DNA from 3 places in the Streptomyces sp. NBC_00386 genome. Region 1 is predicted to be linked to each of the others. Evidence: predicted binding sites of a transcription regulator. Region 1 holds the regulator's gene; each other region holds the start of a gene.
The links. The regulator HrcA, encoded in region 1, represses chaperone genes, less so after heat shock. The targets are predictions, from matches to a motif close to TTNGCACTCNGNNNNNCNGAGTGCNAA.
Positions count from the first base shown of each region.

Region 2: the regulator HrcA is predicted to act here: its motif matches at 2,278-2,304, upstream of groL (chaperonin GroEL).
Region 3: the regulator HrcA is predicted to act here: its motif matches at 1,503-1,529, upstream of groES (co-chaperone GroES).

Region 1 is NZ_CP107950.1:6,328,502-6,332,661, reverse strand. Features, by position in the region: gene OG780_RS27745 (nitronate monooxygenase) at 1-877, opposite strand, end outside; gene dnaJ (molecular chaperone DnaJ) at 987-2,123, opposite strand; gene hrcA (heat-inducible transcriptional repressor HrcA) at 2,124-3,140, opposite strand; gene OG780_RS27730 (MBL fold metallo-hydrolase) at 3,319-4,065, shown strand.
Region 2 is NZ_CP107950.1:5,294,464-5,298,623, forward strand. Features, by position in the region: gene thrC (threonine synthase) at 1-1,117, shown strand, start outside; gene OG780_RS23385 (MoaD/ThiS family protein) at 1,114-1,389, shown strand; gene OG780_RS23390 (cold-shock protein) at 1,831-2,034, shown strand; gene groL (chaperonin GroEL) at 2,430-4,055, shown strand.
Region 3 is NZ_CP107950.1:3,956,774-3,960,933, reverse strand. Features, by position in the region: gene OG780_RS17190 (class I SAM-dependent methyltransferase) at 1-333, opposite strand, end outside; gene OG780_RS17185 (polysaccharide deacetylase family protein) at 592-1,344, shown strand; gene groES (co-chaperone GroES) at 1,674-1,982, shown strand; gene groL (chaperonin GroEL) at 2,138-3,763, shown strand.

The DNA.
Region 1 (4,160 bases):
CGGCGGGGGCGTACGGGCCGTGCTCGCGCATGAAGCGGTTGGCCAGCGCTCGCGCCGGGCGTCCGGAGAAGGCGCGTGTGAGCTCCGTGCGTACGTACAGGGGGTCGGTCAGCGCCTGTTTGTGCACGGCGCTCGCGCCGGACTCGGGGGTGGCGAGGAAGGCGGTGCCGAGCTGGGCCGCGTTCGCGCCCGCGGCGAGGACGGCGGCGATCTGGCTGCCGCGCATGATGCCGCCGGCCGCGACGACCGGGATCCCCACGGTCTCGCGGACCCGCGCGACCAGCGTGAGCAGGCCGACGCCCGTGCCGTCCGTCTCCGGGTTGTCCCGGTGGGTGCCCTGGTGTCCGCCGGCCTCGATGCCCTGCACGACGACCGCGTCGGCGCCGGCCCGCTGCACGCCGAGGGCTTCCTCGGCCGTGGTGGCGGTGACCAGGGTGAGGGTGCCCGCGCGCCGCAGCGACTCCAGCACCTCCGGCTTCGGGACGCCGAAGTGGAAGGAGACCGCCGCCACCGGGTTGTCGAGCAGGACGGCGAGTTTGGCGTCGTAACCGTCGTCGCGGCCGTTGTCCGGATCGCCGAGCTCGGTCTCGTACCAGGCGGCCTCGCCGGCGAGCTGGTGGGCGTACACCTCGACCGAGGCGGCGTCCGCGTGCTCGGGCTGCGGCAGGAACAGGTTGACGCCGAAGGGACGGCCGGTCAGCCCGCGCAGCTGCTTGATCTCCTGGTACATGCCGTCGGCGGTCTTGTACCCCGCCGCGAGGAAGCCGAGCCCGCCGGCCTCGGACACGGCGGCCGCGAGCTGCGGGACGGAGACTCCGCCCGCCATGGGGGCCTGCACGATCGGGTGAGGGAAGAGATCGGTCAGCGCGGAGGACATGACGGCATGTTGTCACGTCCCCGGGACAAGTCAGAAACCGGTCGCCCGTCCGGATAGTGCCTCCGACATGGAGGGCACGGGGCGTGTCCCGCCCCGTGCCCCGCTTGGATCAGCGGCCGTTGAAGGCGTCCTTCAGCCGGGAGAAGAGTCCCTGCTGACCGGGCTGGAACTGACCCGTGGGCCGCTCCTCGCCACGCAGCTTGGCGAGCTCGCGCAGCACCCGCTCCATCTCCGGGTCGAGCTTGGTCGGCGTGGTGACCTCGACGTGCACGATGAGGTCGCCGCGGCCGCCGCCGCGCAGGTGGGTGACACCCCGGCCGTGCAGCGGGATCGACTGGCCGGACTGCGTGCCCGGACGGATGTCGACCTCCTCCATGCCGTCGAGGGTCTCCAGCGGCACCTTCGTGCCGAGGGCCGCCGCCGTCATCGGGAGGGTGACCGTGCAGTGCAGGTCGTCCCCGCGCCGCTGGAAGGTCGAGTGCGGCAGCTCGTGGATCTCGACGTACAGGTCGCCGGCGGGGCCGCCGCCGGGGCCGACCTCGCCCTCGCCCGCGAGCTGGATCCGGGTGCCGTTGTCCACACCCGCCGGGATCTTGACCGTGAGGGTGCGACGGGAACGGACCCGGCCGTCGCCCGCGCACTCGTGGCACGGGGTCGGGACGACGGTGCCGAAGCCCTGGCACTGCGGACACGGCCGTGAGGTCATGACCTGGCCGAGGAAGGACCGCGTCACCTGGGACACCTCGCCGCGGCCGCGGCACATGTCACAGGTCTGCGCGGAGGTGCCGGGTGCGGCGCCCTCGCCGTTGCAGGTGCCGCAGACGACGGCCGTGTCGACCTGGATGTCCTTCGTGGTGCCGAAGGCCGCCTCGTCGAGCTCGATCTCCAGCCGGATCATGGCGTCCTGGCCCCGGCGGGTGCGCGAGCGCGGTCCGCGCTGCGACGCCGTGCCGAAGAACGCGTCCATGATGTCCGAGAAGTTCCCGAAGCCGCCCGCGCCGAAGCCGGCGGCGCCGGCGCCGCCCTGCTGGGACAGCGGGTCACCGCCGAGGTCGTAGACCTGCTTCTTCTGCGGGTCCGACAACACCTCGTACGCGGCGTTGATCTCTTTGAACCGCTCCTGCGTCTTCGGATCGGGATTGACGTCCGGGTGCAGCTCGCGAGCGAGCCTCCGGAACGCCTTCTTGATCTCGTCCTGGGACGCGTCGCGGCGCACGCCGAGTACGGCGTAGTAGTCCGTGGCCACTTACGACTCCGCCAGGATCTGTCCGACGTACCGTGCCACCGCTCGTACCGCTCCCATCGTTCCCGGGTAATCCATGCGGGTCGGGCCGACCACGCCGAGTTTGGCTACTGCTTCGCCGCCCGAACCGTAGCCGACCGAGACCACGGACGTGGAGTTGAGTCCCTCGTACGCGTTCTCATGCCCGATTCGCACGGTCATGCTCGAATCTCCGGCCTCTCCAAGCAACTTGAGGAGCACGACCTGCTCCTCCAGCGCTTCGAGCACCGGCCGGATGGTGAGAGGGAAGTCATGTCCGAATCGCGTGAGATTGGCGGTACCGCCGATCATCAGCCGCTCCTCGGTCTCCTCGACGAGTGTCTCCAGCAGTGTGGAGAGCACTGTCGAGACCGTACCCCGGTCCTCCGCCTCGAAGGCGTCCGGGAGGTCCTGGACGAGCTGCGGGACGTCCGCGAAGGGACGCCCCGCGACCCGGCTGTTGAGCCGGGCCCGCAGGTCCGCCAGCGACGTCTCACCGAACGGCGCCGGGCAGTTGATCATGCGCTGCTCGACCCGGCCGGTGTCCGTGATCAGCACGAGCATCACCCGTGCGGGAGCCATGGACAGCAGCTCCACATGGCGCACGGTCGAGCGGGTCAGCGAGGGGTACTGCACGACGGCGACCTGCCGGGTGAGCTGCGCGAGCAGCCGCACGGTCCGGCCGACGACGTCGTCCAGGTCGACGGCACCGTCCAGGAAGTTCTGGATGGCGCGGCGCTCGGGCGCGGTCATCGGCTTGACGCCGGCGAGCTTGTCGACGAAGAGGCGGTAGCCCTTGTCCGTGGGGATGCGCCCGGCACTGGTGTGCGGCTGGGCGATGTACCCCTCGTCCTCCAGGACCGCCATATCGTTGCGGACGGTCGCGGGCGAGACGCCCAGCCGGTGCCGCTCGGTGAGCGCCTTGGAGCCGACCGGCTCCTCGGTGCCCACGTAGTCCTGGACGATGGCGCGCAGCACCTCGAGCCTGCGTTCGCTGAGCATCGCGCACACCTCCAGGAGTCGACTTGGTGGTCTTCGTGGTCTTCGTGGCTTTCGTCTGGCACTCAGCGCACGCGAGTGCCAACGTTCCCCAGCTCAGTGTACGGCGGTGAGGCACGCCCCGGGCAAGGGCGGGCCTGCGATGTCGTGCACGGCACCCGGTCACCGTTAGCGTCGCCGCATGAGGCTGACTTGGGAAGAGCTCGGGTGGGAAAGGCTGGCGCCCCGGGTGGGGCGACGGCGGCTTCCGGGCTGGGACTGCACGGCCGGGCTCGTCGTCGGCGAGGGGGCGGCGCTGATGATCGACGCCGGGTCGAGCCTCGCGGAGGGCGCCGCGCTGTGCGCCGATGCGCGGGCCCTGACCGGCGGACGTGTGACTCATATCGCGCTCACCCACCCGCATTTCGACCACGTGTTCGGTGCCGCGGCGTTCGCGGGCGTGCGGATCCTCGTCGCCGACGGTTCGTCCGAGGCGTACGAGAACGGCCGCGACGAGCTGTGCGCGGACGCGGTGCGCAACGGTCTCGACCCGAGGGCGGCGGAGGAGGCGGCCGACACCCTCGTACGCCCCCGCGGCTTCGTCCGGAGCAGCCGGGACCTGGATCTCGGCGGCGGCGTCGAGGTCCGGCTGGTGCGGACGGGCGAGGGCCACACCGCCCACGACCTCGTGGCCGTCGTGCCCGGCGACCCGGCGGTGGTGTTCTGCGGCGACCTGGTCGAGGAGTCGGGCGAGCCCCAGGCGGGCCCCGACGCCGTACCGTCGCGCTGGCCCGCGGCCCTCGACCGGCTGCTCGGACTGGGCGGCGAGGACGCGCTGTACGTCCCCGGGCACGGGGCGGTCGTGGACGCCGCGTTCGTACGGACCCAACGGGACGCCTTGGCGGCACGTTTCGGCGCGACGGGTTCCGGCACAGCGGGTTCCGGCTGAGCGCGTCCGGTACGCGGGGCCCGGCACGGCGGGGTCCGGCACGGCGGATTCCGGCGTGTCGTGGTGAACGGCGCCGGGCTTCTCCTATCGTCATC
Region 2 (4,160 bases), 1.0 Mb from region 1:
ACTCCGCAAGCGCATCGAAGCGGGACCCGCGAACATCTGGCGCTACGCGCCGCTGCTGCCCGTCCCCGCGGACGTGGCGGACAAGCCCAACATCAACCCCGGCTGGACCAAGCTCGTGCAGGCCGACAACCTGGCCCGTGAGCTCGGTGTCGACGCCGGAAAGCTCTTCGTCAAGGACGACTCCGGCAACCCGACGCACTCCTTCAAGGACCGCGTCGTCGCCCAGGCCATCGAAGCGGCCCGCGTCTTCGGCTTCACCACCCTCTCCTGCTCCTCCACGGGCAACCTCGCCGGCGCCGTGGGCGCCGCGGCGGCCCGCGCCGGCTTCCGTTCCTGCGTGTTCATCCCGCACGACCTGGAGCAGGGCAAGGTCGTCATGGCCGCGGTCTACGGCGGCGAGCTCGTCGGCATCCAGGGCAACTACGACGACGTGAACCGCTTCTGCTCCGAGCTGATCGGCGACCCGGCCGGCGAGGGCTGGGGCTTCGTCAACGTCAACCTGCGGCCCTACTACGCCGAGGGCTCCAAGACCCTGGCGTACGAGATCTGCGAGCAGCTCGGCTGGAAGCTCCCCGACCAGCTCGTCGTGCCGATCGCCTCCGGCTCCCAGCTCACGAAGATCGACAAGGGCCTGCAGGAGCTGATCAAGCTCGGGCTCGTCGAGGACAGGCCCTACAAGATCTTCGGCGCCCAGGCCGAGGGCTGCTCCCCGGTGTCCGTCGCCTACAAGGCCGGCCACGACGTCGTACGGCCGCAGAAGCCGGACACCATCGCCAAGTCGCTCGCCATCGGCAACCCCGCGGACGGGCCGTACGTGCTCGACATCGCGCGGCGCACCGGCGGTGCCGTGGAGGACGTGAACGACGAGCAGATCGTCGACGCGATCAAGCTGCTCGCGCGCACCGAGGGCATCTTCGCGGAGACGGCCGGCGGCGTGACCGTCGGCGTCACCCGCAAGCTGATCGAGAACGGTCTCCTCGACCCGACCCTCACCACGGTCGTGCTGAACACCGGCGACGGCCTCAAGACCCTGGACGCGGTGGCCTCGGACACCGGGCTGACCGCGACCATCCGCCCGAACCTCGACTCCTTCCGAGAGGCTGGCCTCGCATCATGAGCGTCAACGTCCGCATCCCCACCATCCTGCGCACCTACACCGGTGGCGCCGCCGAGGTGACGGCCGAGGGCACGACCCTCGCCGAGGTCATCAGCGACCTGGAGAAGAACCACACGGGCATCGCCGCGCGCGTCCTGGACGACCAGGGCAAGCTGCGCCGCTTCGTCAACGTGTACGTCAACGACGACGACGTTCGCTTCGAGCAGGGCCTGGAGACGGCGACTCCGGACGGTGTGGGCGTCTCGATCATTCCGGCCGTCGCCGGAGGCTGATCGTTACCCTCGGTAATGCCGAACACAGTGCGTTCACATAATTGCCCCCTCCGTAAGACAAACGGAGGGGGCAATTCTGTAGGGTTGAGCGCGCTAGAGTTGGGGAAGCCGCTCCAATTTGGATGTTGGTTTCATGCCGGACGCATATGAGTGAGCGTTCGCGGGCCGACAAGAAGTAGCCAAACTGGCTCGCCTTTTTGGGCATTTTATGGCATTTGCGGGGCCCGACTTGCCCCGAATCCTTGCGCATTCTCCGCATATCATTGATCGGCCATGCCCAGAATTCTCGTCCGATTGACCTGTTGCAGAGGGCAGTTGGACAGATACATTCAGCCGCGGTCGACGCGTTCCGGCGCACACCCCCAACCGTTGGGGGGTGAGGTCTGACCCGGATCCGCGAAGTGTGGATCTGTGCAAGGGCCAGTAATAGGGGAGTTAGGCATGGCTCAGGGCACCGTCAAGTGGTTCAACGCGGAGAAGGGGTACGGCTTCATCGCGGTCGACGGTGGTGCGGACGTCTTCGTGCACTACAGCGCGATTCAGATGGACGGCTACCGCACCCTTGAAGAGGGTCAGCGAGTGGAGTTCGAAATCTCGCAGGGCCAGAAGGGTCCGCAGGCGGACATGGTCAAACTCGCCGTCTGATCGGGCGCGAACGACCACCGACGCAACTCACATACGAGGGGCCCGCATCCCACAGGGATGCGGGCCCCTCGTACGTCCCCGGCCACCTCCGGCCGTCCTCCGCTTGTCCTGCGCGCGCCCGCGAGCGTGCCCGTGCGGGGCCGCGCGAGGGCCGCCCTCCAGGGCGCGCGTGGAGGTCGCCCATCGGCCCCGTTTTCGTGAGAGGCGCTTGCACTCGCAGTGGTCGAGTGCTAATCATTGGCGTTAGCACTCTCCCAGTGAGAGTGACAGAACTTGGATCGGGTCAGCGAGGCCCGCGGGCCTGTGGGGCAAGGAACCACAAGGCTTGCAGGCCGTCCGTCGCGGGCGCGGGCACGATCCGGAGCAATCCACCCCGTCCGGGAGGACCACTTCACATGGCCAAGATCATCGCGTTCAACGAGGAGGCACGGCGCGGTCTCGAGCGCGGGATGAACCAGCTCGCTGACGCCGTCAAGGTCACCCTCGGCCCCAAGGGCCGTAACGTCGTCCTCGAGAAGAAGTGGGGCGCCCCCACGATCACCAACGATGGTGTTTCCATCGCCAAGGAGATCGAGCTCGAGGACCCGTACGAGAAGATCGGCGCCGAGCTGGTCAAGGAAGTCGCCAAGAAGACGGACGACGTCGCCGGCGACGGTACGACCACGGCGACCGTGCTGGCCCAGGCGCTCGTGCGCGAGGGTCTGCGCAACGTCGCCGCCGGCGCCAACCCGATGGCCCTCAAGCGCGGTATCGAGAAGGCCGTCGAGGCCGTCTCCGGTGCCCTGCTGGAGCAGGCGAAGGATGTCGAGACCAAGGAGCAGATCGCTTCGACGGCCTCCATCTCCGCCGCCGACACCCAGATCGGCGAGCTCATCGCCGAGGCGATGGACAAGGTCGGCAAGGAAGGCGTCATCACCGTCGAGGAGTCCCAGACCTTCGGTCTGGAGCTGGAGCTCACCGAGGGTATGCGCTTCGACAAGGGCTACATCTCGGCGTACTTCGCCACCGACATGGAGCGTATGGAGGCCGTCCTCGACGACCCGTACATCCTGATCGCGAACTCCAAGATCGCGAACGTGAAGGACCTGCTCCCGCTCCTGGAGAAGGTCATGCAGGGCGGCAAGCCGCTGCTGATCATCGCCGAGGACGTCGAGGGCGAGGCCCTGTCGACCCTGGTCGTCAACAAGATCCGTGGCACCTTCAAGTCCGTCGCCGTCAAGGCTCCGGGCTTCGGTGACCGCCGCAAGGCCATGCTCGGCGACATCGCCATCCTCACGGGCGGCGAGGTCATCTCCGAGGAGGTCGGCCTCAAGCTGGAGAACGCGGGTCTGGACCTGCTGGGCCGCGCCCGCAAGGTCGTCATCACCAAGGACGAGACCACGATCGTCGACGGGTCCGGCTCCGCCGACCAGGTCGCCGGCCGTGTGAACCAGATCCGTGCCGAGATCGAGAACTCGGACTCGGACTACGACCGCGAGAAGCTCCAGGAGCGTCTGGCGAAGCTGGCCGGCGGCGTGGCCGTCATCAAGGCCGGTGCCGCCACCGAGGTCGAGCTCAAGGAGCGCAAGCACCGCATCGAGGACGCCGTTCGCAACGCGAAGGCGGCTGTCGAGGAGGGCATCGTCGCCGGTGGTGGCGTGGCCCTGCTCCAGGCTTCCTCGGTCTTCGAGAAGCTCGAGCTCACGGGTGACGAGGCGACCGGCGCCAACGCCGTGCGTCTCGCCCTGGAGGCCCCGCTCAAGCAGATCGCCGTCAACGGTGGTCTCGAGGGTGGCGTCATCGTCGAGAAGGTGCGCAACCTGCCCGTCGGCCACGGCCTGAACGCCGCGACCGGTGAGTACGTCGACATGATCGCCGAAGGCATCATCGACCCGGCGAAGGTGACCCGTTCCGCTCTGCAGAACGCCGCCTCCATCGCCGCGCTGTTCCTGACCACCGAGGCCGTCATCGCCGACAAGCCGGAGAAGGCCGCTGCCGGCGGCGCTCCGGGCGGCATGCCGGGCGGTGACATGGACTTCTGATCGACCCCGGTCGATCAACCGTCCTGACGTTCCGAGGGCGGCACCTTCCCGCAAGGGGGGTGCCGCCCTCGGGCGTTTCCCGGCCCGCCCCCGGACGGCTCCCGG
Region 3 (4,160 bases), 2.4 Mb from region 1:
GTCGCCGCCGATGCCGCAGCACAGGTCGGCGACGGAGCGGACCCCCAGCGCGCGCAGCCGCTCGGCCCGGTGTACGGCCACGGTCGTCCGGGTGGACTGCTCGACCCCGTTCGGGGTGAAGAACATCCGTCCGGCGTCCTCGGCGCCGAACTTCGCCACCGCCCGTTGCCGCAGCCGTGCCTGGCCGAGGGCCGCCGAGACCAGTTCGGCGGGGTGGTCGCGGCGCAGCCGGGTGGCGACGGCCAGTTCCTGTGCCGGTTCGGTGGCGCGGACCTCGTCGAGCAGGGCGCGGCCCTCGGCGGTGAGGAGCGGGGCGAAGGAGACGTCGTTCACCCGGCCATTGTGGGCCAGTCGGTGGACGGTGTGCTTCCGGCGGCGGTGTCGGGGCCCTCGCGGGGGCGGTGAGCTGGGAGGATCCGGCTCCATGCGACACGTACGACAAAATGATAAAACCGGCGCAAACGGGGATGGTGCGCGCCGGGGAGTCGGCGTGCCCGCCCTCGCCCTCGCCGCCTGCGCGGACAGGCTGAGCCTGCCCCAGGCCCGGCGCGCCGGCCAGGGGTACGCGGTCGCGCGCCTGGAGGACTACCCGTGAGGGTGCGGGTGCCGGCCGCCGGGCTGCTCGTGGCGGTACTGCTCAGCGGCTGCGCGCAGTCCGTCGACCCCATCGAACGGCTCGGCAAGAAGGCGGCCCAGCGGGTGCACCCGACGGAGTCGGCGTACCGCCGTTGGGGTCTGGCCACCCCGCTCACCCCCGCGCCGGACGTGCCCGAGCGGACCACCGCGCGCACCGCGGACACCGGACTGCCGCCCGTCGTGAACCAGGTGCGCACCCGCGACAAGGTGGTCTTCCTGACGTACGACGACGGGGCGGAGCGCGATCCGCGGTTCGCCGACATGGTCCGCGAACTGCGCCTGCCGGTCAGCGTGTTCCTCACGGACCGGGTCGCCGGCCCCGGCTACGGGCGCTTCGCCCGGCTGCGCGCGGTCGGCGCGAGCGTCCAGAACCACACCCTCGACCACGCCACGCTGCGCGGTCTGCCCTACGCCGGCCAGCGTGCCGAGATCTGCGGACAGCAGGACAAGCTCACGCGGCGCTTCGGCGTCCGGCCCCGGCTGCTGCGGCCCCCGTACGGCCGGTACGACGACACCACCCTGCGCGCCGCCGCCGACTGCGGGGTCGCCGCGATCGTCCTCGGCAGGACGGCCGACGCGCACCCGCTCCGGCCGGGCGACATCCTCTCCGGCCCCGCCGAACCCGATCTCACGGGCGCCACGCTCCGCCTGCTCCGCCGGATCCAGCGCGAGGGCTTCACCCTGGCGCGGCTGGAGAACTACCTCTAGAAGGCGCCGACCGGAGAGCTGCCCCCCGGGGGGGGCGACCGGAGAGTTGCCCCGGGTCGACGGGAGAGCTGCCGCCGGAGCGACCGGAGAGTTGCCCCCGGGGAAGCGTCCATTCGGTGCGGTCCGGCACGTTCCGGCCCACGCCACGCCGACTGCCTTTGGCACTCCGCTTGACCGAGTGCTAATCACAGTCATAGTCTCAGGTCTGGCACTCCCCCCTGGAGAGTGCCAATAGCGACGGGCAGATCCGGCACCCGCGACGACGGATCCACCTGGTCGCCACCTCAGACAGTTAACCCCGTGAGATCTCCGAAGGGGGAGGTCGGATCGTGACGACCACCAGCTCCAAGGTTGCCATCAAGCCGCTTGAGGACCGCATTGTGGTCCAGCCGCTCGACGCCGAGCAGACCACGGCCTCCGGCCTGGTCATCCCGGACACGGCCAAGGAGAAGCCCCAGGAGGGCGTCGTCCTGGCCGTGGGCCCGGGTCGCATCGAGGACGGCAAGCGTGTCGAGCTCGACGTCGCCGTCGGCGACATCGTTCTCTACAGCAAGTACGGCGGCACCGAGGTGAAGTACAACGGCGAGGAGTACCTCGTCCTCTCGGCTCGCGACGTGCTCGCGATCATCGAGAAGTAATTCACCCGGTAAGGGCGTTCGGGGGCTTCCCCCGGACAACCCCGCACCAAGCATTGCAGTGAACTGCGCCCCTGGCCCCCGCTACTTTCGATGAACCGGGCGCTGGGGGCGCCGTTCGTTTCTCCCAAGTTTTCCGAGAGGGCTGAACCGCTCCCATGGCGAAGATCCTGAAGTTCGACGAGGACGCCCGTCGCGCCCTTGAGCGCGGCGTCAACAAGCTTGCCGACACGGTGAAGGTGACGATCGGCCCCAAGGGCCGCAACGTCGTCATCGACAAGAAGTTCGGCGCCCCCACCATCACCAACGACGGCGTGACCATCGCCCGTGAGGTCGAGGTCGAGGACCCGTTCGAGAACCTCGGCGCCCAGCTGGTGAAGGAGGTGGCGACCAAGACCAACGACATCGCGGGTGACGGTACGACCACCGCCACCGTGCTGGCCCAGGCGCTCGTGCGCGAGGGCCTGAAGAACGTCGCCGCGGGTGCCTCCCCGGCGCTGCTCAAGAAGGGCATCGACGCCGCGGTCAAGGCCGTCTCCGAGGAGCTCCTCGCGACGGCCCGCCCGATCGACGACAAGTCCGACATCGCCGCCGTGGCCGGGCTCTCCGCGCAGGACAGCCAGGTCGGCGAGCTCATCGCCGAGGCGATGGACAAGGTCGGCAAGGACGGTGTCATCACCGTCGAGGAGTCCAACACCTTCGGTCTGGAGCTGGACTTCACCGAGGGCATGGCCTTCGACAAGGGCTACCTGTCCCCGTACATGGTGTCCGACCAGGAGCGTATGGAGGCCGTCCTCGACGACCCGTACATCCTCATCCACCAGGGCAAGATCAGCTCCATCCAGGACCTGCTGCCGCTGCTGGAGAAGGTCATCCAGTCGAACGCCTCCAAGCCGCTGCTGATCATCGCCGAGGACGTCGAGGGCGAAGCCCTGTCGACCCTGGTCGTGAACAAGATCCGCGGCACGTTCAACGCCGTCGCCGTGAAGGCCCCCGGCTTCGGTGACCGCCGCAAGGCCATGCTCGGCGACATCGCCACCCTCACCGGTGGTCAGGTCATCGCCGAGGAGGTCGGCCTCAAGCTCGACCAGGTCGGCCTGGACGTGCTCGGCAGCGCCCGCCGCGTGACCGTCACCAAGGACGACACCACGATCGTCGACGGTGCCGGCAGCAGCGACGAGGTCGTCGGCCGCGTCAACCAGATCAAGGCCGAGATCGAGAACACCGACTCCGACTGGGACCGCGAGAAGCTCCAGGAGCGCCTCGCGAAGCTGGCCGGCGGCGTGTGCGTGATCAAGGTCGGCGCCGCCACCGAGGTGGAGCTCAAGGAGAAGAAGCACCGTCTGGAGGACGCCATCTCCGCGACCCGCGCCGCGGTCGAGGAGGGCATCGTCTCCGGTGGTGGCTCCGCGCTCGTCCACGCCGTGAAGGTCCTCGAGGGCAACCTCGGCAAGACCGGCGACGAGGCCACGGGTGTCGCGGTCGTCCGCCGCGCCGCCGTCGAGCCGCTGCGCTGGATCGCCGAGAACTCCGGCCTGGAGGGTTACGTCATCACCGCCAAGGTCGCCGAGCTCGACAAGGGCCAGGGCTTCAACGCCGCCACCGGCGAGTACGGCGACCTGGTCAAGGCCGGCGTCATCGACCCGGTCAAGGTCACCCGCTCCGCCCTGGAGAACGCCGCCTCCATCGCCTCCCTGCTCCTGACGACCGAGACCCTGGTCGTCGAGAAGCCGGCCGAGGACGAGGGCGACGCCGGCCACGGCGGCCACGGGCACTCCCACTGACGTACAGCGGGAACTCCCTGAGGACGGGGCCGATGCCCCTCAAGGGACGCCGTTCGTCGAACAGCGCTTGACCGCTTCGCCCCGCCGCACCGCGGCGGGGCGAAGTGCTGTCCGGCGGGCGCGCCGACGCGTCTTTGACGTCAGGAACGTCTTGCCTGGTCACGCGGGGGCGCCTTCCGGGAACTGCTGCCGCAGGAGTTCCCCGTCGAGACGGACCGGCATACGGGTGGGACACGGGCGGCGGCATCGGCGGGCACACACCGGCTGGTCTACCGGGCCACCGAGAAGGAAATCGTGATCATCAAGGCTCGCTACCACTACTGAGTGACCATTACGCAGAGGCCTGTGCGGGCTGCGGGCCGCACTGTTCGGCCGTTCCGGTCGCTTCGTCGGCGGT